2 regions of the Mesorhizobium maamorense genome follow, and region 1 is predicted to be linked to the other one. Evidence: predicted binding sites of a transcription regulator. Region 1 holds the regulator's gene; the other holds the start of a gene.
The links. Region 1 encodes LexA, which represses DNA repair genes until DNA is damaged. Its sites were predicted from a motif close to TGTTCNNNNTGTGTTCNG; they were not measured.

Region 1 (14,878 bases):
GGAAGTTGGCGGCGAAATTCAGTTCGTTCTTCGGGTAAATGAAGGGCTGGCCGATATGGTATTTGTAGGCCATGGCCGCGATCGTCGGCATCTTGGCGATCAGCCGCATCGACGCCACCATGCGCTGGTAAGGATCCGAGATGTCGGTGGAGTCGTGATAGAAGGCCGACAGCGCGCCGACCACGCCGCACATCACCGCCATCGGATGCGCGTCGCGGCGGAAGCCGGTGAAGAAGCGCGACATCTGCTCATGCACCATGGTGTGGCGCGTCACGCGGTAATCGAAATCGTCCTTCTGCGCCTTGGTCGGCAGTTCGCCGTAGAGCAGGAGATAGCAGACTTCCAGGAAGTCGCCATGTTCGGCCAACTGGTCGATCGGATAGCCGCGATGCAGGAGAATGCCGGCGTCGCCATCGATGAACGTGATCTCGGACTCGCAGCTTGCCGTCGAGGTGAAGCCGGGATCGTAGGTGAAGGCGCCGGTGGTGCTGTACAGCGTGGCGATGTCGATGACGTCAGGCCCGACTGAACCACTTCGCACCTTGAATTCGTGCGTCTTGCCGGCGAATTCCAGCTTTGCCGTGGCTTCCTGGGTCTTGCCGCCCAGTTCCCGTCTTGTCGCAGCTTCGGTCATTGCAAACTCCTTCTTGTTTCCTCATGCCGGCAAAGGCAAATTCTGCAAAGCGACACGTCGAAGTCACCGAATGCGCGTAATCGCGACCGCATTTTAGGAAGTGCGTGCCAGATTGGGCCAAGGCTCAATGTTGCACTGCGAAACGCGCCTTTCAATGCCAATCTTCTTGGGCCAGATTGCTCCTAATCGATTTGATCGGCGATGCGCGCCAGGCTCTCCTCGCGACCAAGCACGGCGAGAACGTCGAACACGCCGGGCGAGGTGCTCTTGCCTGTCAAGGCGGCGCGCAAGGGCTGGGCGACGGCGCCGAGCTTGTAGCCGCCGGCCGTCGCATAGTCGCGGATCGCGGCTTCAGCCGAGGCCGCCGTCCAGTCGCCTGAAACCGCCTCGAGCGCGTCGTGAGCGCCACGCAGGACCTTGCGCGCATCGTCATTGAGCAGCAGGGCTGCCTTCTCATCGATCGGCAACGGCCGCGCGGCAAACAGGAAGGCAGCGCCATCGACGAGTTCGACCAGCGTCTTGGCGCGCTCCTTCAGGCCCGGCAGCGCTGCCAGCAACTGCGCCCTGTTCCGGTCGTCGAGGCGTGCGGCCATCGCCGGGCCGCCCTCGAGATAGGGCAAGGTGGCAATGAAGATATCGAACAGCTCGGCATCGCCCATGCGGCGCATGTGGACGCCGTTTAGCGCCTCCAGCTTGGCGAAATCGAAGCGGGCGGCGCCCTTGTTCACATCGCCGATGTCGAACCATGCGATCATGTCCTGGATCGACATGATCTCATCGTCGCCGTGGCTCCAGCCGAGCCGAGCCAGATAGTTCAGCAGCGCTTCGGGCAGGTAGCCCATGGCGCGGTAGGCCTCCACGCCCAGCGCGCCGTGCCGCTTCGACAGCTTGGCGCCGTCGGCGCCGTGGATCAGCGGTATGTGCGACATTGAAGGCACATCCCAGCCCATGGCGATGTAGATCACGGTCTGGCGGGCGGCATTGGTCAGGTGGTCGTCGCCACGGATGATGTGGGTGACGCCCATGTCGTGATCGTCGACGACGACGGCATGCATGTAGGTCGGATTGCCGTCCGAGCGCAGGATGATGAAGTCGTCCAGATCCTTGTTGGGAAAGCGCACGTCGCCCTGGACACGGTCATGCACCACCGTCTCGCCCTTGGTCGGCGCCTTGATGCGGATCGCGCCCTTGACGCCAGGAGGCGCCTGCGAGGGGTCGCGGTCACGCCAGCTTCCGTCATAGCGCGGCGGCAGGCCCTTGGCCCGCGCCGCGTCGCGCATTGCCTCAAGCTCGGCAGGGGTCTCGTAGCTGTAGTAAGCCTTGCCCATGCGCACCAGCTCTTCGGCCACCTCGCGATGGCGCGGCGCGCGCTCGAACTGCGAGACGGCGTCGCCGTCCCAGGTGAGGCCGAGCCAAGTCAGTCCTTCGAGAATGGCTGCTGTCGCCGCATCGGTGGAGCGCTCGCGGTCGGTGTCCTCGATGCGCAGCAGCATCGTACCGCCGGTGTGCTTGGCGTAGAGCCAGTTGAAAAGCGCCGTACGCGCGCCGCCGATGTGCAGGTAGCCGGTGGGCGAGGGGGCAAAACGGGTGACAACCTTGTCGGACATACAACTCTCGGGAAACGTCTGGAGCGGGGTGCGGATCACACGCACTTTCGCGCGTCGCGCGTTCATGTAGCATAGGGTGTCGAGGGCGCAAGGGGCAGACCCGATGGCTGGAGCGGGCCGGGGCGCGGAGGAAGGCGAGGACGTCGTTGCCGGCGTCAGCGAACGCTCTCTTTTTGCCATGCCCGCGCCCGCCTCATTGCCGCTGGCGTTGCCGCCCCTACAGCAGCCGGGCAAGTCGCCGCCGGCGGATGTTTCCACGCCGCCCGGCATTCCCGCAGCCGGCGCGGCCGTGCGTCTGCGCCGTGAGTTCGGCCGTGCTTCATGGCCTCGTCTGCGCAACGGCGTGGCCAGAGCGTCCGAGCTCGAACTCGATCGGGGCATAGCCTTCCTGCTCGTCCCGGTGTTCCTGGCATGCGGATCGATCGCCTATTTTTCGCTGGCGGCGGAGCCGGGCTTTGCCAAGCCTGTCGCGGTCGCGATCCTGATGTCGCTGTGCGCGCTCGTTTCACGCTCATGGCCGAAAACGCATCTGTGCTTCATGGCGGCGCTGTTGTGCGCGCTCGGCATGCTCGCCGGCAAAGTCGAGACGTGGCGAGCGGGAACGCGGATGCTGGGCTCGGAAATCTCCACGCAAATCACCGGCCGCGTCGTTTCGGTCGACCAGATGGAGACCGGGCGCATCCGGCTGACCATCGATGTGACATCGACCGCGCGGCCGAAACTACTCTACGCGCCGGAGCGCGTTCGCCTTTCGGCACGCAAGGTGCCGGCTGAAGTGACGGCCGGTTCGCTCGTGACCGGCTATGCCAGGCTGTTGCCGCCGACCGGACCGGTGCGGCCGGACAGCTACGACTTTTCCTTCGACAGCTACTTCGCCGGCATAGGCGCCAGCGGCTTCTTTCTCGGCAACCCCAAAATCGTCTCAGCCGATGACAGGCCGCTGTGGGCCGCCCTTTCAGCCGCCATCGAGAGTGCTCGCGAAAGCATTGCCGACCATATCAGGGGCAGCATCGGCGGTGCCGAGGGCGAGATCGCCGCGGCGCTGATCGTGGGTGTGCGCGCCGGGATCCCCGACGAGATCAATGAAGCGATGCGACGCACCGGCATCTACCACATCATCTCAATTTCCGGGCTGCACATGGCGCTGGTCGCCGGCACGGTCATGGGTCTGCTGCGTGGCGGCTTCGCGCTGTTCCCGAATTTTTCCTCCCGCCGGCCGGTCAAGAAATACGCGGCCGCGGCGGCACTTTTCTCGATCGCCGCCTACCTCGTCATTTCGGGCGTCGTTGTCGCCGCCGAACGCAGCTTCATCATGCTGGCGGTGATGCTGATCGCCGTTCTGTTCGATCGGGCGGCACTCACCATGCGCAATCTGGCTATTTCGGCGATCGCCGTCATCGTGGTGTCGCCGCACGAGGTGGTAGGGCCGAGCTTCCAGATGTCGTTCGCCGCCACCGCGGCCCTGGTCGGCGCCTATGCCGGCTGGTCGGATCGCAAAGCCGACAAAGCGCGGACCCCGCCGCCGCAACGGACCTTGCCTGGCCTGCTGACGCGAAAATTGCTGCTGGCGACAGGTGGGCTGGCGATGACCTCGATTATCGCGGGAAGCGCCACGGCGCTTTTCGCCATCTGGCATTTCCAGCGCGTGTCGCCGCTCAGCCTGTTCGCCAATCTTGCCGTCATGCCGATCGTTTCGGTCGTGATGTTCCTTGCGGTTGCCAGCGCGCTGCTGATGCCGTTCGGGTTCGATGGACCATCCCTTTATCTGATGGGCAAGGGACTGACCGCGATGATCGCCATATCAGGATGGATCTCGCAACGCTCGCCGGTCGACGCGGTCGGGTTGATTTCGCAGCAATCCGTCCTTCTGGTGGCGATCGCTCTGGTCATCGCGACGATGGCCACGACATGGCTGCGGCTGGCGGCACTTCCCTTCGCGCTCGCCGGTCTGTTGACCGTCTCGGACACGCGCACGCCGGACGTGCTGATTTCGGAGGATGCTCGCCTGGTGGCACTGCCGATCGGCGGCGGCGAGCTCGCGATCAACCGGGCGCGCCCGAACGAATTCACCGTCGATAACTGGAAACGGGCGCTGAAGTCCGAAACCATCGTTGCGCCGGAACTGTTCGACAGCGGAGACCGACAGTTCGACATCTTCGATCCCGCGCAACTTCCGGCGGGAGCGCCTTTCTATTGCTTCACGGGCCTGTGCATGGCCCGGCATACCTCGGGGGCGATCATCGCGCAGGTGGAGGATCGCAAGGACGCCTGGAGGGCCTGCTCCTATGCGGATCTGATCGTCATCAACGACCCCGCGGGCTACGACCCCTGCCACAATCCGCTGGTTCTCGTTATCACCAAGCGGCAGCTCGCTCGTAAGGGAAGTGCCGCCGTCTTCTTCGACCGGCAATCGGCGACGGCACCGGGACGGGTCAGCTTTGCCGTCGACAGGCCATATCGGCCTTGGCACGAACAGCGAAAATTCTCACGCGAGGCAAGGGGACTGCCGCCTTACCGTAAACCCGAAAAGCCCACCGCCGACCCCGCTCAGTAGCGCCTGATCAGGCCGACCAGCTTGCCTTGCACCTTGACCCTGTCCGGTCCGAAAATACGTGTTTCATAGGCCGGATTGGCAGCCTCGAGCGCAATCGAAGCACCCTTTCGGCGGAAGCGCTTCAGCGTTGCTTCCTCCTCGTCCACCAGGGCCACGATGATCTCGCCGGGACTTGCGGTGTCGGCATTGCGGATGATGACCGTGTCGCCGTCGAAAATGCCGGCCTCGATCATCGAATCGCCCTTGACCTCCAGCGCATAGTGTTCGCCGCCCATGATCATGTCAGGCGGCACTGAAATGGAATGCGTCTGATGCTGGATGGCGTCGATCGGCACACCCGCTGCGATGCGACCCATGACCGGGATCGACACCGCTGAAACCGCATCGTCGTCATTGCCGGCAGCGGGCAGACGCGAAGACGTCGCCGGCTTGATCTGCCGGCTAGGGCTGCTGCCCTGTCCGAGGCTGCCCTGGATGACGCTCGGGGAGAACTTCTTTGCCGCGTTAAGACCCGGCGCGATCGAGTCCGGCAGGCGCAGCACCTCCAGCGCGCGCGCCCGGTTGGGCAGGCGGCGAATGAAGCCGCGCTCCTCCAACGCCGTGATCAGCCGATGAATTCCCGACTTGGAGGCGAGGTCCAGCGCTTCCTTCATCTCGTCGAAGGACGGCGGAATGCCGCTTTCCTTCAGCCGTTCATGGATGAACATCAAGAGTTCATGTTGCTTGCGCGTGAGCATGGCGGCCCCCAAAGGCATTGCACGAAGGGTCTGGAACCAGAATCAGAAAACAAACCCAGAACAAACACTATCTGTTCCAGTTGTGTTCCGCAACCATTTAAAGTTTAATGAATTTGTTAAGGCGACGGAAACGAAATGCCCTCCCGCAGCCAGCATCCTGCCAGCGCGGTCCGTCGTCAATGCGCTCCCGGGCCCTTTGAGACTATTTTGGTTAATGGCCTGTGGCCCGACCGTCTCCACTCTTGGCACAAGCCTGCAAGCTGGGTGACCGGCAGGTGCGGGGTGCGTTTGGGCGGATTAAAAACCCCTGCGGCTCGTGAACGAAACGAAACCAAAATGCCAACTTCCTGCCGGAAAACGACGAGGCACCACCACTGGTCGCGATGGGCTGCGTTCGCTCGCTCCTTGCTTCCCGTTCGCTTGACGAAACCGTATAATAATGTACGGTTTTCGAAGAGGAACACCAATGACCACGCCGAAGCAGGCCGCGCGACGCGAACGGATAGAGGAGGCCGCCTATGCGGTGCTCCGGGAAACCGGCTACAAGAGCGCCTCCCTGCTTGCTATCGCCAAGCGGGCATCGGCCTCGAACGAAACCCTCTACAACTGGTACGGCAACAAGCAGACCCTGTTTCGATCCTTGATCGAAGCCAATGCGGAGAGGCAAGGAAGCTGCTGGAGGACGCCCTTCACCAGGCGCGCGATCCGCTCGAAACCCTGAACTTGCTCGGGCCAGTCCTGCTGACCCTCGTGACGGGCGACAAGGCGGTGGCGCTCAATCGCGCCGCGGCCGGCGACGTCAACGATACAGGCACGCTTGGCCAATCGATCGCGCAATTCGGCCGCAATACCATAATGCCGCTTGTTGGCGACCTGCTTCGAACCGCAAGTCGGGCCGGCCTGATCGCCTGTGACGATCCTGCCGAAGCCGCCGACATCTACATCAGTCTTTTGATCGGCGATCTCCAGGTTCGCCGGATCGTTGGGGTGCTCGAGGAACTGCCTCGGGCGGAAATCGAGCAAAGATCGAACCGGGCGTTCACCCTGTTCTTGCGCCTCTATGCGGCCAGCCCTTGCCCGGGCGGCAAAACAGCCGGCCCGTTTCCAGGGCGCTCTTCTCACCGAGGAACATCGCGACCATGAGCAAAATTCCCGATCTCGCAGCGATCGAGGCAATGGACACCGCGGATCCGCTGCGTGCCATGCGTGACCGCTTCACCTTGCCCCAGGGGGTGATCTATCTCGACGGCAATTCGCTGGGCGCCGCTTCGCCCGCCGTGTTCGGCGAGCTGCAGAAGGCCGCCACGCAGGAGTGGGCGCAGGATCTCATCCGCGCCTGGAACACCGCCGGCTGGTTCGACATGCCGGTCGAACTCGGCGACCAACTCGGGCGCCTGATCGAGGCCGCCGCCGGCCAGACGGTGGTCTGCGATACCACCTCGATCAACATCTACAAGGTGCTGCATGCGGCACTCGGGATGCGGCCGGACAGGTCAGTCATCGTCGCCGAGGGGGACAGCTTTCCGACCGATCTCTATATGGCCGAAGGCGTTGCCTCGACGCGGCCGGGCACGGTGCTGCGGCTCGAGGGTGTCGATGCACCGACCATAGAAGAACTGATCGACGAGAGGGTCGCGGTCATCCTGATCAACCACGTCAACTACAAATCCGGGCAGCTGCGCGACATGGCCGCGCTGACGCGCAGGGCACATGATGCCGGCGCGCTGATCGTCTGGGATCTCTGCCATACCGCCGGCGCCTTGCCGGTCGAGCTCGACCGTTTGAACGCCGATTTCGCCGTCGGCTGCACCTACAAATATCTCAATGGCGGCCCAGGTGCCCCGGCCTTCATCTACGCGGCCGAGCGCCACCATGGCGATGTCCGCCAGCCGCTCAGCGGCTGGTGGGGCCATGTGCGGCCTTTCGCCTTCGAACAGGGTTTTGCTGCCGACACAGGCATCCGCCGGTTTCTCTGCGGCACGCAGCCTGTGCTGTCGATGCGCGCGCTCAAAGGGGCGCTCGATGTCTGGAACGACGTCGACATGGGAGAGGTGCGCAGGAAGAGCATCGCATTGACCGATCTGTTCATCCAGCTCGTCGAGGCAAAATGCGGCGCCTACGGCCTCGAACTCGAAAGCCCGCGCGACGGCAATGAGCGCGGCAGCCAGGTTTCGTTCCTCCACCCGCATGGCTATCAGGTGATGCGGGCCTTGATCGAGCGCGGCGTGATCGGCGATTTCCGCGCGCCATCCACGATTCGCTTCGGCTTCACGCCGCTTTATGTCGGCTATGTCGATGTCTGGCAGGCGGTCGAGGTGCTGGAAGACATTTTGCGCACGGACGCCTGGCAGGAGGCGCGTTTCGCCGTCAAGGCGGCGGTGACTTAAGAGCCTCTCGCTCAGAAAAGCGCAGCGGTTTCGGGATAACGATATGCAGTCGGCAAAGCTACGTCAGAGCCGGGTGCGGACCTTCCACAGCTCCGGGAACAACTCCACCTCCAGCATCTTCTTCAGGTAGGACGCGCCCGATGTGCCGCCGGTGCCGCGCTTCATGCCGATGATGCGCTCGACCGTGGTGACGTGGTTGAAGCGCCAACGGCGGAAATAATCCTCGAAGTCGACCAGCTTCTCGGCGAGTTCGTAGAACATCCAGTAGCGCTGCGGGTCGCGGTAGATGGTCTGCCAGGCGACAAGGACCTCTTCGTTCTCGGTCCGCGTTTCGCGCCAGTCCGTACGCCTTGCGTCGGCGCCGATGTCGAAGCCGTTGCGGGCGAGCAGCAGCAGCGTCTCGTCGTAGAGCGACGGTTGCGCCAGAATCGCCTCCAGTTTCTCGCTGAGGTCCGGCCGGTGCTTGTGCGGTCCGAGCATTGCGAGATTGCGGTTGCCGGCCACGAACTCGATGGCACGGTACTGCCAGGACTGGAAGCCCGAGGACTGGCCGAGCGCATCGCGAAACTCGGTGTATTCACTGGGCGTCATGGTGCGCAGCACGTCCCAGGCATTGTTGAGCTGCTCGAAGATGCGGGCGACACGCGAAAGCATCTTGAAGCTCGGTTCGAGACGGTCTGCGCGGATGGAGCGGATTGCTGCGCCGATTTCGTGCAGCGCGAGCTTCATCCAGAGCTCCGAGGTCTGGTGCTGGATGATGAACAGCATCTCGTCATGGGCTGACGAAAGCGGCTCCTGCGCCTCGAGCACCTTTTCCAGATGCAGATAGTCGCTGTAGGACATGCGCTCCTTGAACGACATTTCCGCGCCCTCGGCGGACGGGTCGTAGGGCTTGCTCAATTGATCTTCTCCGCGCGCAGCCGGAAGCGCTGGATCTTGCCGGTCTGCGTCTTGGGCAAAGCGGCGATGAATTTTACCGAGCGCGGATATTTGTAGGGCGCGATCGTGGCCTTGACGTGATCCTGCAGACGCTTGACGGTCATTGCGTCTGGCGCCACGCCTTGCACGAGCACCACATGAGCCTCGACGATCTGGCCGCGCTCGGCATCCTCGGCGCCGACCACCGCGCATTCGGCGACATCGGCATGCGCCAGCAGCGCCGCTTCGACCTCTGGGCCGGCGATGTTGTAGCCGGCACTGACGATCATGTCGTCGGAGCGCGCTGCGAAGTGGAAAAAACCGTCCTCGTCCTGCCAGAACGTGTCGCCGGTGAGGTTCCACCCGTCGCGGACATAGTCGCTCTGCCTGGCATCGGCCATGTAGCGGCAGCCGGTCGGTCCCCGCACCGCGAGCCTGCCCGCGGTGCCGCGCGGCACTTCGCGCATTTCGTCGTCGACGACGCGCGCCTGATAGCCGCCAACGGCCTTGCCGGTGGAGGCAGGCTTCATGTCATCGAAGCGGTTGGAGATGAAAATATGCAGCATTTCCGTGGCGCCGATGCCGTCAAGGATCGGCTTTCCGGTTTTCTCAGTCCATTCCTCGAAGACCGGCGCGGGCAAGGTCTCGCCGGCCGAAACGGCGACGCGCAGCGACGATAAATCGGCCCCTTCGTCCATGGCCTTGAGCATTGCGCGATAGGCGGTGGGCGCGGTGAAGGAGATCGTCGCTTTGTAGGTTTCGATGATGTGGACCATGTTGGGCGGCGTTGCCTGTTCCAGCAGCGTCGCCGCGGCGCCGAAACGCAGCGGGAAGATGGCGAGCCCGCCAAGGCCAAAGGTGAAGGCCAGGGGCGGCGAGCCGACGAAGATGTCGTCAGGCGTCACCTGCAGGATCTCGCGGGCGTAGGCGTCGGCGATGATCAGGAGGTCGCGGTGAAAATGCATCGTCGCCTTCGGCACGCCTGTCGTGCCTGAGGTGAAGCCGAGCAGGGCGACGTCGTCACGCCCGGTCTGCACCGCGGTAAACGTCACGGGCTTGTCGAGGGCGGCGCGATCGAGTTCGGCGTCGTGGTTGGCGGTGCCGTCGAAGCCGATGACCTGCTTGAGGAACGCGCTGTCCTTGGCGCAGGCGGTCATCTCGTCCATCAGCCTGGTGTCGCACAGCGCTGTGGTGATTTCGGCCTTGTCGACGATCTTGGCGAGTTCGCCGGCGCGCAGCATCGGCATCGTGTTGACCACGACGGCGCCGACCTTGGTGGCGGCCAGCCAGCAGGCCACCATTGCGGGGTTGTTGGCCGAGCGGATCAGCACCCGGTTGCCTGGCTTGACGCCGTAATTCTCGACCAGCGCATGCGCCAGCCTGTTCGTCCAGTCGGATAATTCCTTGTAGGTGCGGCGGCGGCCGTTGCCGATCAGCGCGGTGTGGTCGCCCAACCCTTTCTCGACCAGCCTGTCGGTCAGTTCGACGCCGGCATTGAGCCGTTCGGGATAGTCGAAGCCGTCGAGCAGGAAGTCCGGCCATTGATCCGGCGGCGGCAGGTTATCGCGCGTGAACGTGTCGATATGCGCTGATGGCCCAAGCATTTTCGGCTGCCCCTGTCTGCCTCACGCCCATCGCTGAACAAGGCACAGGATCGCACCAGTCGAAATTTGTTTCAAGCCTAAAATGTTTTGCCCCCGGAGCATTGACGTTGCCGCTGTCGATCGCCATTGCTATCGGCTGAAACGATGCCGTCCGGGGGAGGGTGCCGATGCTCGAACATCGCATTGCCGATTGGGACAATGCCTACGCCAACGGCGCCAACATCGCCGGCAGCGATCGCTGGCCAGCTGCATGGGTCGAACCGGCGCAGGCATTTCGCGATGCGCTTGCTGCAAAGGGCAGGGCTCAGCTCGACATCGCCTATGGCGACAGGCCGCGCAACCGGCTCGATCTCTTCCTTCCCGCCGGGGCACCCAAGGGGCTCGTCGTGTTCATCCATGGCGGCTACTGGCTGGAGTCCGACAAGGATAGCTGGTCGCATCTCGCCAGGGGCTCGGTTGACAGCGGCTTTGCCGTGGCGATGCCGTCCTATACGCTCTGCCCCGCCATACGCATCGCCGGCATCTCCCACGAGATCGGCGCGGCGATCGGCAAGGCGGCGGCGATGGTCGGGGGACCGCTTATGCTGACCGGGCATTCGGCCGGCGGCCATCTCGCCAGCCGCATGGCGACGACATCAACGCCCCTGGCGGCCGGCGTGGCAAGGCGCGTACGCCACGTCGTTTCGATTTCGGGCCTGCATGACCTGCGTCCGCTTATGCGCACCGGCATGAACGCGGCGCTGAAAATCGATGAAGCCGAGGCGCTGACGGAAAGCCCGGCGCTGCTGCGGCCCATGGATGGCGCTCGCGTCACGTGCTGGGCCGGAGGCGGCGAGCGGTCCGAGTTCTTGCGCCAGAACGCCTTGCTGGCCAATATCTGGACAGGGCTTGGTGCCATCACGAGCGCGGTGGTCGAGCCGGACCGACATCATTACGACATTGTCGAAGGCCTGGCCGATCCGGCGCATCCGCTGACACGAGTTTTGCTAGCGGAGTCAACAATCTGATTTGTCGCTAGAATCAGCTGGTTATACGGTGAATATTCACCTCAACATGAGAACGCTGCAAGCGTCTCCCACAGCCGCGGCGGACGCAAACGGCTCGCGCACGATCAGTCCGTTGGCGTCGGCCAGCATCCTCAGCATCGAGGAATCCTGGATGCTGAAAGGGGTTGCAACCAGCATGCCGGCCTCTTGCCTGACCACCGCCCGCACATAGTCCTGGCGCAGATCATTGGCCTGCATGGCGGCGCCCAGCCTTGCCTGACGAATATCTTGCCGGAAATCGCGGCCGCCGAGGCGTGCCAGGAGCGGTTTCAGGAACAGTTGCGAGCAGACGAGGCTCGCCACCGGATTGCCGGGCAGGCCGATGCACCTGATGTCGCCGAGGCGGCCGAACATCAGCGGCTTGCCGGGACGCATGGCGATCTTCCAGAAACCGAGCGTCATGCCTTCGCCGGTCAGCACGTCATGGATCAGATCGTGGTCGCCGACCGAGGCGCCGCCAAGCGTGACGATGACATCAGCGCCGGCCGCGACCGCTTTCCTGACCAGCGCCGCGATGGCTTCCTCGCGATCAGCGGCAATGCCGAGATCAAGCGCATGCGCGCCGACCGATTGCGCGGCGGCGGCGACGCCATAGGCGTTTGACGAAATGATCTGGTCGGGGCCGAGTTCGCTGCCGGGCGGCAGCAGCTCGTCGCCGGTGGCGATGATGGCAACCAGCGGCCGCTTTACGACGCCCACCCGGGGATGGTTGGCCGAGGCGACAAGCGACAGTGCTGCCGGATCGAGCACGCGGCCTTTTTCCAGCAGAATGTCGCCCTCGGAGAAATCGAGCCCGAAGCGGCGGATGTTGCGCCCCTCGGCCGTCGGTTCGACCACCTCGATGCTGCCGCCGCCGAGGTCACGAACGTTTTCCTGGATGACGATGGTGTCTGCGCCTTGCGGCAGCGGAGCACCGGTGAAGATGCGCACGGCCTGCGCCTTGCCGACGGCGCCGTCAAAGCCGCGCCCGGCCGCCGCCACGCCCATCACCGAAAGCCGGGACGGCACGGACGCGACATCGACAGCACGGACCGCGTATCCGTCCATGGCAGAGGCGTTGAAGGGCGGTTGGGTGCGCAACGCCACCACCGGTTCCGCGAGAACGCGATCCACGGCCTCGAGGAGCGAAACGCTTTCGCTCGCAAGCGGCGCAGCACCCTCCAGCAGGCGTTCGAGCGCTGCTGCGACCGGAAGCAGCGCCATCAGGCGACCGCCCCATCTTCGCCAGCGGCTTTGTAGTCGCCCGACTTGCCGCCGGTCTTTTCGACCAACCGGATGCCGGTGATGATCATGGCACGGTCGACCGCCTTGGCCATGTCGTAAATGGTCAGGCAGGCAACCGAAGCCGCGGTGAGCGCTTCCATCTCGACGCCGGTCTTGCCGGTGACGCGCGCCAGCGCAATGATCTTCAGTCCGGGCAGGGCAGGATCGGGCTCAATGTCGACGGAGACCTTGGTCAAGAGCAGCGGATGGCAGAGCGGGATCAACTCATGCGTCTTCTTCGCTGCCATGATGCCGGCTATGCGCGCGGTGCCCAGCACATCGCCTTTCTTGGCATTGCCGGCCAGGATCATCTTCAGCGTCTCGGGCCGCATCGAGACGAAACCCTCGGCGACAGCGGTGCGCGTCGTTTCGTCCTTGCCGCCGACATCGACCATGTTGGCCTGGCCCTGCGCGCCGAGATGGGTGAGGGCGGCCGTCATCGTCAGACAGCCTCGGCCGCTGCCTTGCCGGTGAGCAGCGCGCGCGTTGCCGCGGTCACATCCTGCTGGCGCATCAAACTTTCGCCGACCAGGAAGGTGCCGATGTCGCTCTTTTGCAATCTGAGGCAGTCGTCATGAGAGAAGATGCCGCTTTCGCTGACCAGCAAGTAACCTTGCGGCACCATCGCCCGCAGTCGTTCCGAGGTTTCGAGACGGGTCTCGAATGTCCGCAGATTACGGTTGTTGATGCCGATTAATTGCGACGACAGCTTCAGTGCGCGCTCCGTCTCAGCCTCGTCGTGGACCTCGATCAGCGCATCCATGCCGAGTTCGAATGCCGTCGCTTCAAGCTCGCTCGCCAAATGGTCATCGACGCTGGCCATGATGATCAGGATGGCGTCCGCCCCCCAGGCGCGAGCTTCATGGACCTGATAAGGATCGAACAGAAAATCCTTGCGCAGCGCGGGCAGGGTGACGGCGGCTCTTGCCTTGGTGAGAAATTCCGGCGCGCCCTGGAAGGACGGTGCGTCGGTCAGCACCGAAAGACAGGCGGCGCCGCCTTTTGCATAGGCCCGTGCGAGCGCTGGCGGATCGAAGTCGGCGCGGATCAAGCCCTTGGACGGGCTTGCCTTCTTGATCTCGGCGATCAGAGCGAAGCCGCCGGATCTGCGCTTCGCCTCAAGTGCCGTGAGAAAGCCGCGCGGCGCGTCCGCATCTTTTGCCCGCGCCTTGATCTCGGCCAGCGGCACGCGCGCCTTGGCCGTCGCGATCTCGTCGCGCTTGTAGGCCTCGATCTTGCGCAGGATGTCCGACATCTGTCTAACCGTTCGAAATCTCGACCAGCCGGTCGAGCACCTGCAGCGCCCGGCCGCTGTCGATGGCTTGCACTGCCGTCGCCATGCCGTCGGCGAGCGTCGTCGCCTTGCCCGCCACCACCAAGCCGCCGCCGGCGTTCATCAGCACGGTGTCGCGAAAAGCGCCCACGGTGCCACCCAGCATAGCGCGCAACGCCTCGGCGTTGTAGGCAGCGTCGCCGCCGCGCAGTTCTTCCTTGGTGTGACGGGTCAGGCCAACCGCTTCGGGCGTCAAGGTGAAGGTGCGGATCTCGCCGCCGATCAGTTCGGCGACATGCGTTTCGCCCGTGGTGGTGATCTCGTCGTAGCCGTCACCATGAACGACCCAGGCATGCTCGGTGCCCAGCGCCTTCAGCGTCTGGGCCACCGGTATAATCCATTCCGGCATGAATACGCCGACCATCTGCCGGCGCACGTCGGCCGGGTTGGAGAGCGGACCGAGCAAGTTGAAGATGGTCCTGGTGCCGAGCTCCACGCGGGTCGGGCCGACATGCTTCATCGCCGGGTGATGTGCCGGCGCGAACATGAAGCCGACACCAGCCTCGTGGATGCAGCGGCCGATGGCCTGCGGCGTGAGGTCGATCTTGACGCCGAGCGCGGTCAGGACGTCGGCCGCACCGGTCAGCGAAGACAACCCGCGATTGCCATGCTTGGCGACCGGAACCCCGCTGGCGGCGATGACGAAAGCGGATGCCGTCGAGATGTTGACGGAGTGCGAATTGTCGCCGCCGGTGCCAACGATGTCGATGGCGCCGACAGGTGCGTCGACGCGAAGCATCTTGGCGCGCATGGTGGCGACGGCGCCCGAAATCTCGTCCACCGTCTCGCCGCGCA
Region 2 (14,878 bases), 3.0 Mb from region 1:
CATCTGCACGCCTTCGTTGGGCAGGCCGTCGATGCCGATGAACTTGATGTCCTTCTCGCGGCCGACATCCTTGGCGGCAAGATAGGCGCCATAGGCCATCGGGTCGTTGTGGCCGTAGACGAGATCGATCTTCTCGTTGCTCTTCAGCGCGTTGGCCATCAGATTATAGGCCTGGTCCTGCTTCCAGTCGCCCGACTGCTGGTCGAGCAGGTACTTGATGCCCGGCTCCTTGTCGGTGAACTCATGGAAGCCGTCATGGCGGTCATGCGCCGGCTGGGTGCCCATGCCGCCCCAGATCTCGACGACATTGCCCGATGCCTTGCCCTTGCCGCCGAGCAGCTCGACGGCATATTCGCCGGCCGCGCGGCCGATCAGCTTGTTGTCGCCGCCGACGAACTGGGTGTAGTCCTTGGTGTCGACATTGCGGTCGAGCACGAAGACCGGGATCTTGGCGTCGATCGCCTGCTGCACGACGCCGGTCAGGCCGGCCGATTCCTTCGGCGACACCAAGAGCGCATCGACCTCCTGGCGGATCAGGTTCTCGACATCGGCAACCTGCTTCTCGGTCTTGTCCTCGCCGTCGGTGATGATCAGCTCGACCTCGGGGTGCTTGGCGGCCTCGGCCAGTATGTCCTTGTTGAACTGCGCGCGCCAAGGCTCGATGGTCGTCACCTGCGAGAAGCCGATCTTCCACTTCTTGTCCTGGGCCATGGCGTGGCCGGTGGAGAGCAGCGCGGTGGTGGTCAGCAATGCCGCGCCAAGGGCGGCAAGCTTCAGCGTGTCACGTCGTTTCATTTCTTGTTTCCTCCGAGATTGAGAGACCGGGTCTCTTGCGACGGCCGTTTTGCCGCGGCCGTTTCCTTGTGCGCCGCTCCGGGCAGGCGCAGATAGGCTAGGAGATCACCGGCATTGCGCTCCTGCACGAGCACTGTGCCGATGATGATCATCCCCTTCAGCACCAGCTGAAGGTTCGAATTGATGTTGTGGAGCTGCAATATGTTGGACAGCAGCCCGAAGATCAGCACGCCGCAGAATGTCCCCGTGAGGCTGCCGCGCCCACCCATCAGGCTGGTGCCGCCGATGACCACGGCGGCGATGGCGTCGAGCTCCAGGCCGGCGCCGGCATCGGGCTTGCCTTGCCGGTACTGCGCGACATAGAGCACCGCGGCAATGCCGGCGAGCAGGCCCGAAACGGCGTAGGTGACGATCTTGACCCGGCCGGCGGCGATGCCGGAAAGCCTGGCCGCCTCCTCATTGCCGCCGATGGCGTAGACATAGCGGCCGAACGGCGTGAAGCGCAGCACCGCGCCATAGATCAGGATGGCGCCGAGGAAGAACAGGCCGGGCATCGGAATGACGCCGAACACCATCGAGCGCAGCAGCTCGAAATCCTCGGTGGCGTTCGAGCCGGTATAGACCGGCAGCACAGCATTGTTCTGGCCGGCGGTCAGCCGGGCGATGCCCAACGCCGTCACCATCATCGCCAGGGTGACGATGAAGGGCTGCAGCCGCCCGGCAACGATGATGAAGCCGTTGAGCGCACCGAACAGCAGGCCCACGCATGGCGCGACCAGCAGCACGCCGAGGACGCCGAATTTGGGCTCGACCTGCGGCAGCAGGTACCACAGGGAAAGACAGCACAGGACCACGCCGACGATTGCCGGCGTGACCAGGCCGCGGGCGCGGTCCAGCCTTGCGTCGCGCGAGGCATCGGCGCCGGCGCGCGACTTTTCGATATTGAGGAAGATGAAGCGGGTGACGATGAAGCCGAGACAGAGCGCCACCACGGCGACGGTGGGCACGCCAAGCACCACTCCCGGCGTCACGCCCGGAACCGTCAGCAGCATGGCGCAGACCACCGAACAGATGGCCATCAGCGAACCGACGGAAAGATCGATGCCGCCGGTGATGATCACCGCCGTCATGCCGGTGGCGATCAGGCCGGTGGTCGACACCTGGCGCAGCACGTCGAGCAGATTGCCGTAGGACAGGAAGATGTTGTTGCCCTTGGAGCTGACCGGCGAGCCCAGCACGCCGATCAGGAAAATGGCGATCAGGCCCCAGTAGAGCTTGGTGCGGGACAGGAGTTTCAAGGCGGTCATGCGGCAGGTCTCGAAATCGTGCGGCGCGGCGCGGCGAGACGCATGATGGCCTCCTCGCTCGCCGCATCGCGGGAAAGGATGCCGGTCTGGCGGCCATCGGCCATCACCAGAATGCGGTCGGAGAGGTGCAGCAGTTCCGGCAATTCGGAGCTGATGACGGCAATGGCCAGCCCGTCGCGCGCAAGCTTGAAGATGAGATCGTAGATCTCGCGCTTGGCGCCGACGTCGATGCCGCGCGTCGGCTCGTCGAGAAGAAGCACGCGCGGCCGTGTCGCCAGCCATTTGCCGATGACGACCTTCTGCTGGTTGCCGCCCGACAGCGTGCCGGCTGGCTGGTCGATGTCCTCGCAGCGTATGCCGAGCGCCCGGACCGCGTGGCGCGCCAGCTCCTGTTCGCCGGCCAGCGAACGGATGCCGAAGCGCGCCAGCGATCCGACCAGCGGCAATGCGACGTTGTCTGTAATGGAGGCCTGGAGATGCAGGCCTTGCGTCTTGCGGTCCTCGGTCACCAGCGCAATGCCGAGGCGCCTGGCATCGCGCGGCGAGCGGATCTCGACCGGCGCGCCGTCGAGCCGGACCTCGCCGCCGGTGCGGCCATCGCTCGAGCCGAAGATCGCCTCCAGGATCTCGGTGCGCCCTGAACCCAGCAGCCCGCCAATGCCAAGGATCTCGCCTTCGGCGAGTTCGAAGTTGACGCCGTCGATCACGGTGCGCCAGCCATGGGCGTCGGGTTTCGTCAGCGACAGGTTCTCGACGGAAAGCACGACTTCGCCGCCGGAACGGCGCTCCTCTTCCGAGGAGGCCAGCAGGTCTCGCCCGACCATTGCCGAAATGATGGCGTTCTCGTCGAGCTCGCCCATGGGCCGCGTCAGCACGTGGCGTCCGTCGCGAAACACCGTGACCCTGCCCGCCAGGTGCATGACCTCGTCGATGCGGTGCGAGATGTAGACGATGGCGACGCCGCTGTCGGCAAGCTGGCGGATGATGCGGAACAGCCTCTGGCATTCGGCTGGAGAAAGCGCCGAGGTCGGCTCGTCCATGATCAGGATGCGCGCCGACATCGACAGCGCCTTGGCGATCTCGACCAGTTGCTGTTCGCCGACGCGCAAGGCGCCGACACGGGCTTCCGGGTCGAGCTCGATGCCCAGCCGCTGCAGAAGGGCGCTGGCGGCGCGGCTGCTCGCCTTGCGGTCGACGATCAGCCCGGCGATCAGCTTCTCGCGTCCGAGAAAGATGTTGTCGGCGACGCTGAGTTCGGGAACCAGATTGAGCTCCTGGTGGATGATGGCAATGCCGGCGGCCTCGGCGTCGCGCACGCCGGCGAAATTCGCGGCTACGCCGTCGACGCGAACCGTGCCTTCATAACCCGTGTAGACACCGGAAAGGATTTTCATCAGCGTCGACTTGCCGGCGCCGTTCTCGCCCATCAAGGCGTGGACTTCGCCGCGCCGCAGCTCGAAACCGACGTCGACCAAGGCGGCAATGCCGCCGAAGCTCTTGGATACGTGCTCAGCGCTTAGGACGACATCCGAACGATCCGCCGCAACATCCCGACGCGCGATGGAATTTCCGTGCTCCATGACAAAGGCGGCCTCCCTTCCGTCGTCGTCTGACCTCATGAACGCTATTCTAAACGTTTCGATCCTGTCAAGCTTCTATCTGGTTAAGCGAGATTGCCTCATTTCAATTCTTGCGAAAAACCGCGATGTTCCGTAGGTATGAGGTATAGTGAGGCGGCGAAACGTTTCGAAAATGGCAGGGCCAAGCAAGACAAGGCAGCGAAAATCGACGGCGCCGACCATGCTTCACGTGGCCGAAGCGGCGCGCGTGTCGGTCGCCACCGTTTCGGCGCTGATCAACGGCACGGCGACCGTCAGCCCGGAGCTCAGCCAGCGCATCGAGCAGGCGATCCGCGATATCGGCTACAAGCGCAATGCGATCGCCCGCAGCCTGAAAATGGGCACCACGCGCACCATCGGATTGACTGTCCCGCACATCACCAATCCGTTCTTCACCGATGTCGTGTCAGTCATCCAGCAGGCCTTCGACCGCGCCGGCTATGCGGTCATGCTGTGCTGCACGGACGAGGACCTCAACACCCAGGACGACCAGATCAGGCTGCTGCTCGACCGTATGGTCGACGGGCTGATCGTGGCGCGCGTCGGCGATGGGACGATCCTCAAGCGCATCGTCGACGACGCCAACGTGCCGGTCGTCCTGCTTGACCGCATCTGTGACGGCGTCGACACGGATGCCGTGGTGCTCGACAACCAGCGGGCCGTGTTCGACGCCATCACCTACCTGATCCATCTCGGGCACCGGCGCATCGGCTACATCACCGGAACGTCGGATATCTCACCGATGCATGATCGCATGGCCGGATATCGCGAAGCGCTTCAGGCAGCCGGCCTGCCGGTCGCCGAAGAGCTGGTACGTTCCGGCAATTTTCACGAGATCGACGGCTATAACGCGGCCATGCAGTTGTTGTCGCTGCACGACAGGCCGAGCGCGATCTTCTCCGCCAACAATCCGATGGTGATCGGCACCATGAAGGCAATCCGCGATATCGGCCTGTCCTGCCCGGAAGATGTTTCAATCGCCTGTTTCGACGATTTTCCGTGGTCGGACGTGTTTGTCCCGCAACTGACCACGGTGGCACAGCCGGTGCAGGCGATCGGCGAACAGGCGGCCAATTTGCTGCTCGACCGCCTTGCCGGAAATCGCGACGCGCCGCCGCGCAAGCTGGTGCTCAAGGGCCGGCTGATGATCCGCAATTCATGCCGACCGCTGGGAGCGGTGGCGCAGAGTGTGAGTGCGTAGAGCGGTTCAGTGGTTGAATCGCTATCGGCAAGCGCCGAGCTGGAAATCTCACGCCGCTTGCGACAGCGATTTGTGGGCGTCGGCCAGGATTTCGAAGGACCTCACCCGAGCCGCATGATCGAATATCTGCGCGGTGACCATCAATTCGTCGGCGCCGGTGCGGCGAACGAAGGCGTCGATGCCTTGCCGCACCGTTTCCGGCGAGCCGACGACGGCGCAGGACAGCGCCTGGCCGAGCATGGACTTGGCCATCGGATCGAGGTCGCGGTCATAATTCTCGACCGGTGGCGGCAATTTTCCGGGGCGGCCGGTGCGCAGATTGACGAAAGCCTGTTGCAGCGAGGTGAACAGCAGCCGCGCCTCAGTGTCGGTCGGCGCGGCAAAGACGTTGAGGCCGAGCATGACATAGGGCTTGTCGAGCTGTTCCGACGGCTGGAAACGCGAGCGGTAGATTTCCAGCGCCTGGTCTAGCTCGGCCGGCGCGAAATGCGAAGCGAAGGCGTAGGGCAGGCCGAGCATGGCGGCAAGCTGCGCGCCATACAGGCTGGAGCCGAGGATCCAGACCGGCACGGTCTGGCCTTCGCCCGGCACGGCCCGCAGCCGCTGGCCCTCTTCCGCCGGCGGGAAATAGCCCATCAGCTCGACGACGTCCTGCGGGAAATTGTCGGCACCGGCCTCGAGATTGCGGCGCAAGGCGCGCGCCGTGTTCATGTCCGTGCCGGGCGCCCTGCCGAGACCGAGATCGATGCGGCCGGGGAACAAGGCGGCCAGCGTGCCGAACTGCTCGGCGATGACCAGCGGCGAGTGATTGGGCAACATGATGCCGCCGGCGCCGACGCGAATGGTCTTGGTGCCGCCCGCGACATGGGCAATGACGACCGAGGTGGCGGCACTTGCGATGCCCGGCATGTTATGATGCTCGGCCAGCCAATAGCGCTTGTAGCCCAGCCGCTCGGCATGGCGGGCAAGATCGAGCGAATTGGCCAGCGACTGCGAGGCATCGCTGCCTTCGACGATCGGCGACAGGTCGAGGACGGAAAGGGCTGCCATGTCAGGTCTCCACGAGGTTTATCTCAAGCACCCTGCCTCGAAGGCCGTGCGGTCGGGAATGAGGATGCCAAGCCGCCCCCGAGCGCATCGGCAAATCCGCTGGCCGCGGCCATGCGTTTCTGCTCGGCGGGGCTGCCGCGATGATGGACAGGAAATGCAAGCCCGGATCTGTCGACGCCAAATGTTGGCGACGCGCCCAGCCGCGCATCGCGCAAGCCGGCATGGCCGATGCGAGCGAAACAGTCGTCGAGGTCGAAGGAAGCATCGCTCATGGGAAGGGCACCGGCCATTGGACCGGCCGGATATAGGCATTCGAGCCAGGCGCCGCAAACCAGACGCGCGGCTTTATGCCGGAGCCTTACCTTCCTCGGTGGCCTCATCTTCCACCGCCGAGAGATGTTGTGCCGCCAGGAAGTTGCCGACATGGCTCAGACCATCGAAGTGATCGCAGAACACCTTGATGAGGACCAGCAGCGGCACCGCCATCAGCGCGCCGACAAAGCCCCATAGCCATGACCAGAAGGCAATGGCGATGAAGATCGCCACGGCGTTGATCTCGAGCCGCCGGCCGACAACCATCGGCGTTACGAATTGGCCTTCGACGATGTCGCACAAAAGCAGGAAGGCAGGCGCCAACAACGCATAGGAGATCGTGTCGAAGCTGATCAGCGCGATGATCGTGACCACGATGAGCGTGATCATGGCGCCGACATAGGGCAGAAAATTAAGCAGAGCGGCCGTGGCGCCCCAGACGAGCGGGTTGGGCATGCCGAGTGCCCACAGACCAAGGCCAATGATCGTGCCGAGGCCGATATTGATGATGGTGACGGTGAGCAGATAGTGCGAGATTTCCCGTTCCACGTCGTAAACGACCCGCAGCGCCCGCTTCTTCTCGGTGAGGCTGGCGAAGGACTGGATGATCTTTTCATAGAACATCGTGCCTGAAGCGAGCAGGAACAGCGACAGCACGAAGATGATGGTCAGGCTTGTTCCCGCCGAAAGAATGTTCGAGGCCGCCGACGACAGGAAGCCAGACTGGGCTACCGCGACTTTCTGTATGCCCGGCTCCTGCGACGTCTCGGTGAGGCCTTCGATCTGATGTGTAACCTCCATGATCCTCTCGAGCGGAGGTCGCAAATGCGCCAGCCGCTCGGTCAGCCGCTGGCCGATCGACGAAGTGTTGTTGATGAGATCGATCACCGGGCCGCTCAGCAGGTAGCCGGCGCTGGCGAAGAGGCAGAGGGACAGAAGCACCAGAAGCGTCGCCGAAATCACCTCGGGTATGCCGCGCTTGCGCAGAAGCCTGACGATCGGCGTCAGCGTCAATGCCAGCAGAAAGGCCAGTATGACCGGCATGAAGAAGGCACGGGCGAAATAGAGCGCGTAGATGGCCATGAAGATGAAGATGCCGACGAGCAGCGAGCGTATCAGATGCGTGTCGGCGCGGGCGGCGAGGCGCGCCTCTTCTGCTTCGGAAACGCCCGCGACCGAAGCGGTGGGGTCAGCTTTCATCACGGTCCCTCGGCGGCGCACCGCAATTGGCGCAACCGCTGAGAAAACGCCCCTGCCGGTCCAAGGTTCCGTGAGCCGGCGTTGACGGCGAGCCCACGAGGCCCGCCGTCGCGGTTATTGTTCCCGCGCAATTTTTCGCGGAAGTGCAATACTACGCGGCAGGCGCCGGGGCCGGGACGGCGTCAGCCGTTTCCTTGCGCACGATCGGCGCCACCCTGGTGCCGTAGAGTTCAATCGCCTTCATGATCTTGGCATGCGGCATGATGCCGATCGCCATCTGCAGCAGGAAGCGGTCGTTGCCGAAGATCTTGTGCTGGGCGACGATCTTCTCGGCCACCTGCTCGGGATTGCCGACGAACAAGGCGCCGCCCGGGCCGCGTGACTGGTCGAAATGCGCCCGCGAGGTCGGCCCCCAGCCGCGCTCGCGGCCGATGCGGTTCATCACCTCGGCCTGTGGGCCATAGAAATCGTCGGCCGCCTTCTCGGTCGTGTCGGCGATGAAGCCGTGGACGTTGATGCTAGTGGCAAGACCCTTCGGATCGGCGCCCGCGCGCCTGGCGGCCTCGCGGTAGAGGTCAAACAGCGGCGCGAACCGCGCCGGCTCGCCGCCGATGATGGCGAGCGCCAGCGGCAGGCCGAGCGCGCCCGCGCGGGCGGCGGACTGCGGCGTGCCGCCGATGGCGATCCAGATCGGCAGTTTTTCCTGCAAGGGGCGTGGGTAGACGCCGCGATCGTTGATCGGCGCGCGCAGATTGCCCGACCAGGTGATCTTCACCTGATCGCGGATGGCGAGCAGCAGGTCGAGCTTTTCGGCGAACAGCTCGTCATAATCCTCAAGATTGTAGCCGAACAGCGGAAAGGACTCGATGAACGAGCCGCGCCCGGCCATGATTTCGGCCCGGCCGCCGGAAAGAAGGTCGAGCGTGGCGAATTGCTGGAAGACGCGGACCGGATCGTCCGAGGACAGGACAGTGACGGCGCTGGTCAGTTTTATGCGTTTGGTGTGCTCGGCCGCCGCGGCCAGAGCCACGACAGGCGCGGACGCGGCATAGTCCGGCCGGTGATGCTCGCCGAGGCCGAAAACGTCGAGGCCGACCTGATCGGCCAGTTCGATCTCCTCGATCAGGTTGCGCAGCCGCTCGTGCGGGCCGATTGCGCCGGGGCCCGGCTGCGGGCTGACGTCGGCGAAAGTGTAGAGACCGAGTTCCATCTGGTGTCATCCTGGCGTTTGATTTTCGCGCTAGAGGTAGCGATCAGCCCGTATCACCACCAGAGGGTCTGACTGCGAACAGTGCGTGTCCGTTTCGGCCGCGAAGGCGTCTCCCGGCTGCAACAGCACGGAATTTCATGGCTGGCATACCGTTTTGGCGCTTGAACTCCCGGTTTTCGCGCGTATGTAAGCGTCGCGAATTGACTTCAGGGAAGTGGACTTGGCTATCTACAGGGAAAAAGACATTTTCGAGCGGCGCAACGCCGCGAACGAGGCAAAGAAGGCGCTTCTGGAGCGCTTCAAGTCGAAGCCGGCGGCGGACGATCCCGCAGTGCTGGCGCGACAGGCCGAACGCAAGGCTATCCTTGCGGCGCGTGAGATACGCGAGGCCGAGAAGGCGAGGCTGAAGCAGGAAAGGCTGGCACGCGAGGCAATCGAGAAGGCCGAGCGCGAGGCCGCAGCCGAAGCCGCGCGGATCGCGGCCGAAGAGGCGGCGCAGGCGGAAGCCAGGATTCGGGAAGCCGAAGAGGCCGAGCGTATCGCGCGTCTGCTGGCCGACGAGGCCGAGCGCAAGGCGAAGCGCGACGCGCGCTATGCGGCGCGCAAGGCGCGCACCGGCAGGACACCGCCAGGCTTTACCGGCCGCTAGCCTCAGACCGCCGGAGCAATCTGCTTCGAGGATCAGGGTCGCTGCGAAGCGGCCCTGCATGCGTTTGTCCGCGCGCCAATTCATGCGATTGCCGACGCCGTTCGTGATACGACTTTCGCGGAATTGCTCTGTTTGCTTCGACGCAATTCCGGACGGAAAACCGCTTCGCACCTTTCCTGGATTGCTTTACGCCGCGAATTTCAGCCCCATAATGCCACAGACGATGAGTGCGATGCAGGCGAGCCTGATCACGGTCGCCGGCTCGCCGAGCAGCCAGATACCGAGCAGCGCCGTGCCGACCGTGCCGATGCCGGTCCACACCGCATAGGCGGTGCCGACGGGCAGCGCTTTCAGCGCCAGTCCAAGCAGCGAGAGACTGACGATCATCGAGGCGACCGTGAGCACGGTCGGGACGAGCCGGGTGAATCCGTCGGTGTATTTGAGGCCGATTGCCCAGCCGATCTCGAACAGGCCGGCGAAAAACAGAAAAATCCATGACATGGGGAACGCTCCATCCAAGCATCGCACCAATGTCCGTTTCAAGACGATGCAATGCGCGATCGACCGAGCACCGCGGCAGCCGATGCCCTATCAGACAGTGGGCGGGTCGTCCCGACCGGATTTCAGGAGATGTGGGGTCGTCCCCGCACCAGATATAGGGTGTCTTAACGCCCGATCAACAAACTGCCGGCGGTGTTCCGAACGCCGCCGGCGAACTCCATCCGAGGCACGCGACTATTTTTCCTTGAGCCTCGTTGCCTTGACCGGCGGCGTCTTGAGCGTGGGAGCAGCGGCCGGCTTCTTGGCGTCCTTCTTTGGCTTGCGGGCCTCCTTGCCTGCCTTCATCGCACCTTTTGCCATGATTCGTTCCTCCAGTTGCGGGAAGTGAAGTGAAACAAGAGAAATGCCTCTAGGCAAGGGCCGTTCGCGGTCACGGCCGCGAAAACCGGCAACCTGTTTCGGCGGCCTTATGAATCCGAACCGGCGCGCAGCGACTTGAACGGACGGGGTGTTGGTGCGTCGCGATGGCCGCGGAATTTCGGCGGGCCCGCAGCATGATCTCAAGGAAATCGGCTCCCACTTTTCCTGCAATTACTCTAGACTTCGCGTGTCGGACAGGACGACAGGGAAGCAATGGCGGGGCATGGCGGCTCTCGAACGGTCATTTACGCGGCGCTCGCCGGCAATCTCGCGATCGCGCTGACCAAATTCGTCGCAGCCTTCTTCACCGGCAGTTCGGCGATGTTTTCGGAAGGCGTGCATTCGCTGGTCGATACCGGCAATGGCAGCCTGCTGCTTTATGGCATGCATCGCGCCGCACGCCCGGCCACCCGCGCGCATCCGCTCGGCCATGGCCGCGAGCTCTACTTCTGGAGCTTCATCGTGGCGCTTCTCGTCTTCGCGCTCGGCGCCGGCGTATCGTTCTACGAAGGCGTGACGCACATCATTGCGCCCGAACCGGCCGCCAATGTCAGGGTCAACTATATCGTGCTCGGCCTGTCGTTTCTGTTCGAGGGCAGTTCATGGCTGGTGGCGCTGAGGGAATTCCGCCGGCAGAAGGGCCAGCAGGGCTGGCTGCAGGCCGTGCAATCGAGCAAGGATCCAAGCGTCTACACAGTGCTATTCGAGGACAGTGCCGCGCTTCTCGGCCTGATCGTCGCCTTTGCCGGCATATTGGCGGCGGAGATTTTCGAGATGCCGGAACTGGACGGCGCCGCCTCGATCGGCATTGCGCTGATCCTGGGTGCGACCGCGGCCTTCCTGGCGCGCGAGAGCAAGGGGCTGCTCATCGGCGAGCCTGCTTCGCCCGCGGTGCAGAAAGAAGTGCTGGCGATCGCGCAGCAGGATCCGGCGGTGCAGCGGGCGAACGGCGTCCTGACGGTCCACCTGGGGCCGGAAGAAATCGTTGCCGGCCTGAGCATCGAATTCGAGGACCATCTGTCCGCGCCGGAAATCGAAGCCTGCGTCGAGCGCCTCGAAGCGCGGCTAAGGAAGGAAATGCCCGAGATCACCCGGCTGTTCGTCAAGCCGCAGACGACAGGCACCTGGGAACAGCGGCGCAAGCTGATCGAATCGGCATCCGAGTAGAGTTTTGAGCAGGTCTCGAAACCACATTCCACTCCTCGGGATTATGTCTTGGACCAGCGTCGCGTCGTTGCCTTGCGACGCTGCGCCGCTAAAATCAGCCGATCGAGTTTTGGAGGACTGATTATGAAGATCGACGGCGGCTGTCATTGTGGTGCCATCACCTATGAGGCGGAGGTCGAACCGGAAAAGACCTCGATCTGCCATTGTACCGATTGCCAACAGTTGACCGGTACGGCCTTTCGCGTCACCGTTCCGGCGCCTGAAGATCACTACCGGGTCACAAAGGGTACACCGAAGGTCTACATCAAGACCGTGGCAAGCGGCGCCAAGCGCGTCCAGGCCTTTTGCGCCGACTGCGGTTCGCACCTTTACGCCACGTCGGTCGGAGATGGCCCAAAGGTCTACGGCATTCGAGTGGGAACCGCGCGGCAACGCCAGGATTTGATTCCGACACTGCAAAAATGGCACCGCTCGGCGCTTCACTGGCTACCTGAATTTCACGGCATGACCACAGTGGAGGAGCAGTAGCGCCGTCCGGTGCGGCGCCTCATTCGTCGCCTTCGACGACCCTCAGCCTGAGCTGGCCGGTCTTTGAATCGGCAACGCGTGGGGAATCGACAACGCGCGGGCCGGGTTCCGGCTTCGCAGGGGCTGGTGACGCCATGTCAGGGTGGGCATCGCCTCCGGGCTGCGCCCCAAACTCCAGAGCTTCGATCTTCTGGCCGCGTTTGGTCACCTTCGACGTCGAGACGAGGATGTCGTCTATATCCTTGGCCGACTGGGCAAAATGGCCCTGCAATTTGCGCACCCGCTCGTCGACGCGCGAAACGTCCTCCATCAGCCGGATCACCTCGCCCTGGATCAGGTGTGCCTGCTCGCGCATACGGGCATCCTTCAGGATCGCCTGGATGACCTGGATCGACAGCATCAGGAGCGACGGCGAGACGATGACGACGCGGGCGCGGTGCGCCTTCTGCACCACCGCCTCGAAATTTTCGTGGATCTCGGCAAACACCGATTCCGACGGCACGAACATGAAGGCGGTATCCTGCGTCTCGCCCTGGATCAGATATTTATCCGCGATATCGCGGACATGCACCTCGATGTCGCGGCGGAAGGCCTGCGACGCGACCTTCTGCTGTTCGGCGCCTTCGGCGGCGCGGATGGCGTTCCAGGCTTCCAGCGGAAACTTGGCGTCGACGGCAAGCGCCGGCGCGCCGTTGGGCATCTTCACCAGGCAATCGGGACGGCTGCCGTTGGACAAGGTCGCCTGGAACTCGTAGGCGCCGTGCGGCAGACCGTCGGCGACGATCGCTTCCATGCGCGACTGGCCGAAGGCGCCGCGCGTCTGCTTATTGGAGAGGATCGCCTGCAATTGCACGACCTGGCCGGCGAGCGACTGGATGTTGCCTTGCGCGGTGTCGATGACGGCCAGCCGCTCCTGCAATTTGGCCAGGCTCTCATGAGTGGATTTGGTTTGCTCGGTCATGGTCTGGCCGAGGCGGCCGGTCATGGCATCGAGGCGCTGGCCGATCGATTGCGTCAGTTCCGCCTGCCGCGCGCCGAAGACTTCCGCGATGGCGCCCATGCGGCCCTGCATCTCGGCTTGGCTTTGCAATATGCCGGCCATCCGCGCCTCGGCGTCGCGGGCATGGTCGGCGGCTTCGGCAGCGGCCACGGCGCGCGCCTTGGCCGAGCGCCACAGCGCGACGACAAGCGCCACGAACAGGCCAAGAAACACAAAGGCCCCGAACGCCAGCGCATGGCCGAGCGTGATCGTGGTCGCGCCAAGCCGGGCGACAGGTTCCGAAAGGATGGATGTCAGGTCGTTCATGCACACAGCATAGACGATTCGGCCGGCCAGCACAGATCAAAACGTGAACGATCCCCCGGCGTACCGGTTGACGCCCTTTATTCAAGGTCTTAGGTGAGACGCCATGCCGATCAAGCCGCTCATCATTCTTCCCGACCCCATCCTGCGCCAGGTTTCCAAGCCGGTGGAGCGCGTCGACGCGCCCTTGCGCAAACTGGCCGACGACATGCTGGCGACCATGTATGACGCGCCCGGCATCGGGCTGGCCGCGATCCAGATCGGCGAGCCGCTGCGCATGCTGGTGATCGACCTCGCCAAGGAGGACGAGACGCCGGCGCCGCATGTCTTCATCAATCCCGAAATCCTGGAAAGCGCCGACCAGCGCTCCGTCTACGAGGAAGGTTGCCTGTCGATTCCCGACTATTATGCCGAGGTCGAACGCCCGGCTTCCGTGCGGGTCAAGTATCTCGACCGCGATGGCAAGCTGCAGGAAATGGAGGCCGAGGGGCTGATGGCAACCTGCCTGCAGCATGAGATCGACCATCTCAACGGCGTGCTGTTCATCGACCACATTTCGAAGCTGAAGCGCGACATGGTGGTGAAGAAGTTCAAGAAGCTGGCCAAGGACAAGGCTCCGGGCAAGCTGGTGGGATAGGGGACAATGCCCCTTCGCGTCATTTTCATGGGGACGCCGGAGTTTTCCGTGCCGACATTGCGCGCGATTGCCGATGCCGGACATGAGGTCGCGGCCGTCTACACGCAGCCGCCGCGAGCCGCCGGCCGGCGCGGCCTTGAGCTGACGCCGTCGCCGGTACAGCGCGAGGCGGAACGGCTGGGCATCGAGACGCGCACGCCGACGTCGCTCAAGGGCGAGGCCGAACAGGCAGCTTTTCGCGCGCTGCAAGCCGATATCGGCGTGGTCGTGGCTTACGGCCTGCTGCTGCCCAGGGCGGTGCTTGAGGCGCCGCGACTGGGCTGCATCAACGGCCATGCCTCGCTGTTGCCGCGGTGGCGCGGTGCGGCGCCCATCCAACGGGCGATTATGGCGGGCGATAGCGAAACCGGCATGATGGTCATGCGCATGGAAGAAGGCCTCGACACCGGCCCGGTGGGGCTGGTTGAAAAATGCGTCATCGAACCCGATATGACCGCCGGCGATCTGCATGATCGATTGATGAGCGTCAGCGCCGCACTGATCGTGGAAGCGCTGGCGCGGCTGGAAAGGAATGGCCTAGCCTTCACCGCCCAAGCGGTTGAGGGGGTGACCTATGCCAAAAAGATCGGTAAATCCGAGACGCACGTGGATTGGACGCGACCCGCGGCCGAAGTCCACAATAATATTCGCGGCCTGTCGCCCTTCCCCGGCGCCTGGTGCGAGGTTGAAATTGGTGGCCGGGTGGAACGGCTGAAACTGCTTCGCTCGACGCTTGCGCAAGGCATGGGCGAACCGGGAGGAATTCTCGACGACCGCCTGACGGTCGCCTGCGGAGCGGGCGCGATCCGGCTGGTCGAAGTTCAACGGGCGGGCGGAAGGCCCGCCGCCGCGCAAGAATTCCTGCGCGGGACCAAGATCGAAAAAGGAATGAAATTGTCATGAGCATGATGTCGATACGCGCGGCGACGCCGCGGGATCG

Region 2: the regulator LexA is predicted to act here: its motif matches at 13,298-13,315, upstream of ACIU1A_RS29095 (DNA recombination protein RmuC).

What each region holds. Positions count from the first base shown of each region.
Region 1 covers NZ_CP173356.1:2,187,718-2,202,595, reverse strand. The annotation lists gene gltA (citrate synthase) at 1-634, opposite strand, end outside; gene gltX (glutamate--tRNA ligase) at 817-2,241, opposite strand; gene ACIU1A_RS11385 (ComEC/Rec2 family competence protein) at 2,345-4,795, shown strand; gene lexA (transcriptional repressor LexA) at 4,789-5,532, opposite strand; gene ACIU1A_RS11375 (TetR/AcrR family transcriptional regulator) at 5,972-6,253, shown strand; gene ACIU1A_RS11370 (TetR/AcrR family transcriptional regulator C-terminal domain-containing protein) at 6,283-6,675, shown strand; gene kynU (kynureninase) at 6,672-7,919, shown strand; gene kynA (tryptophan 2,3-dioxygenase) at 7,983-8,819, opposite strand; gene ACIU1A_RS11355 (AMP-binding protein) at 8,816-10,441, opposite strand; gene ACIU1A_RS11350 (alpha/beta hydrolase) at 10,609-11,448, shown strand; gene glp (gephyrin-like molybdotransferase Glp) at 11,485-12,690, opposite strand; gene moaC (cyclic pyranopterin monophosphate synthase MoaC) at 12,690-13,190, opposite strand; gene trpC (indole-3-glycerol phosphate synthase TrpC) at 13,193-14,005, opposite strand; gene trpD (anthranilate phosphoribosyltransferase) at 14,010-14,878, opposite strand, start outside.
Region 2 covers NZ_CP173356.1:5,814,008-5,828,885, reverse strand. The annotation lists gene ACIU1A_RS29160 (substrate-binding domain-containing protein) at 1-795, opposite strand, end outside; gene ACIU1A_RS29155 (ABC transporter permease) at 792-2,102, opposite strand; gene ACIU1A_RS29150 (sugar ABC transporter ATP-binding protein) at 2,099-3,682, opposite strand; gene ACIU1A_RS29145 (LacI family DNA-binding transcriptional regulator) at 3,903-4,922, shown strand; gene ACIU1A_RS29140 (LLM class flavin-dependent oxidoreductase) at 4,971-5,972, opposite strand; gene ACIU1A_RS29135 (hypothetical protein) at 5,996-6,244, opposite strand; gene ACIU1A_RS29130 (AI-2E family transporter) at 6,318-7,484, opposite strand; gene ACIU1A_RS29125 (LLM class flavin-dependent oxidoreductase) at 7,636-8,694, opposite strand; gene ACIU1A_RS29120 (DUF6481 family protein) at 8,915-9,343, shown strand; gene sugE (quaternary ammonium compound efflux SMR transporter SugE) at 9,530-9,844, opposite strand; gene ACIU1A_RS29110 (hypothetical protein) at 10,079-10,204, opposite strand; gene ACIU1A_RS29105 (cation diffusion facilitator family transporter) at 10,478-11,431, shown strand; gene ACIU1A_RS29100 (GFA family protein) at 11,555-11,959, shown strand; gene ACIU1A_RS29095 (DNA recombination protein RmuC) at 11,979-13,265, opposite strand; gene def (peptide deformylase) at 13,369-13,899, shown strand; gene fmt (methionyl-tRNA formyltransferase) at 13,906-14,841, shown strand; gene ACIU1A_RS29080 (GNAT family N-acetyltransferase) at 14,838-14,878, shown strand, end outside.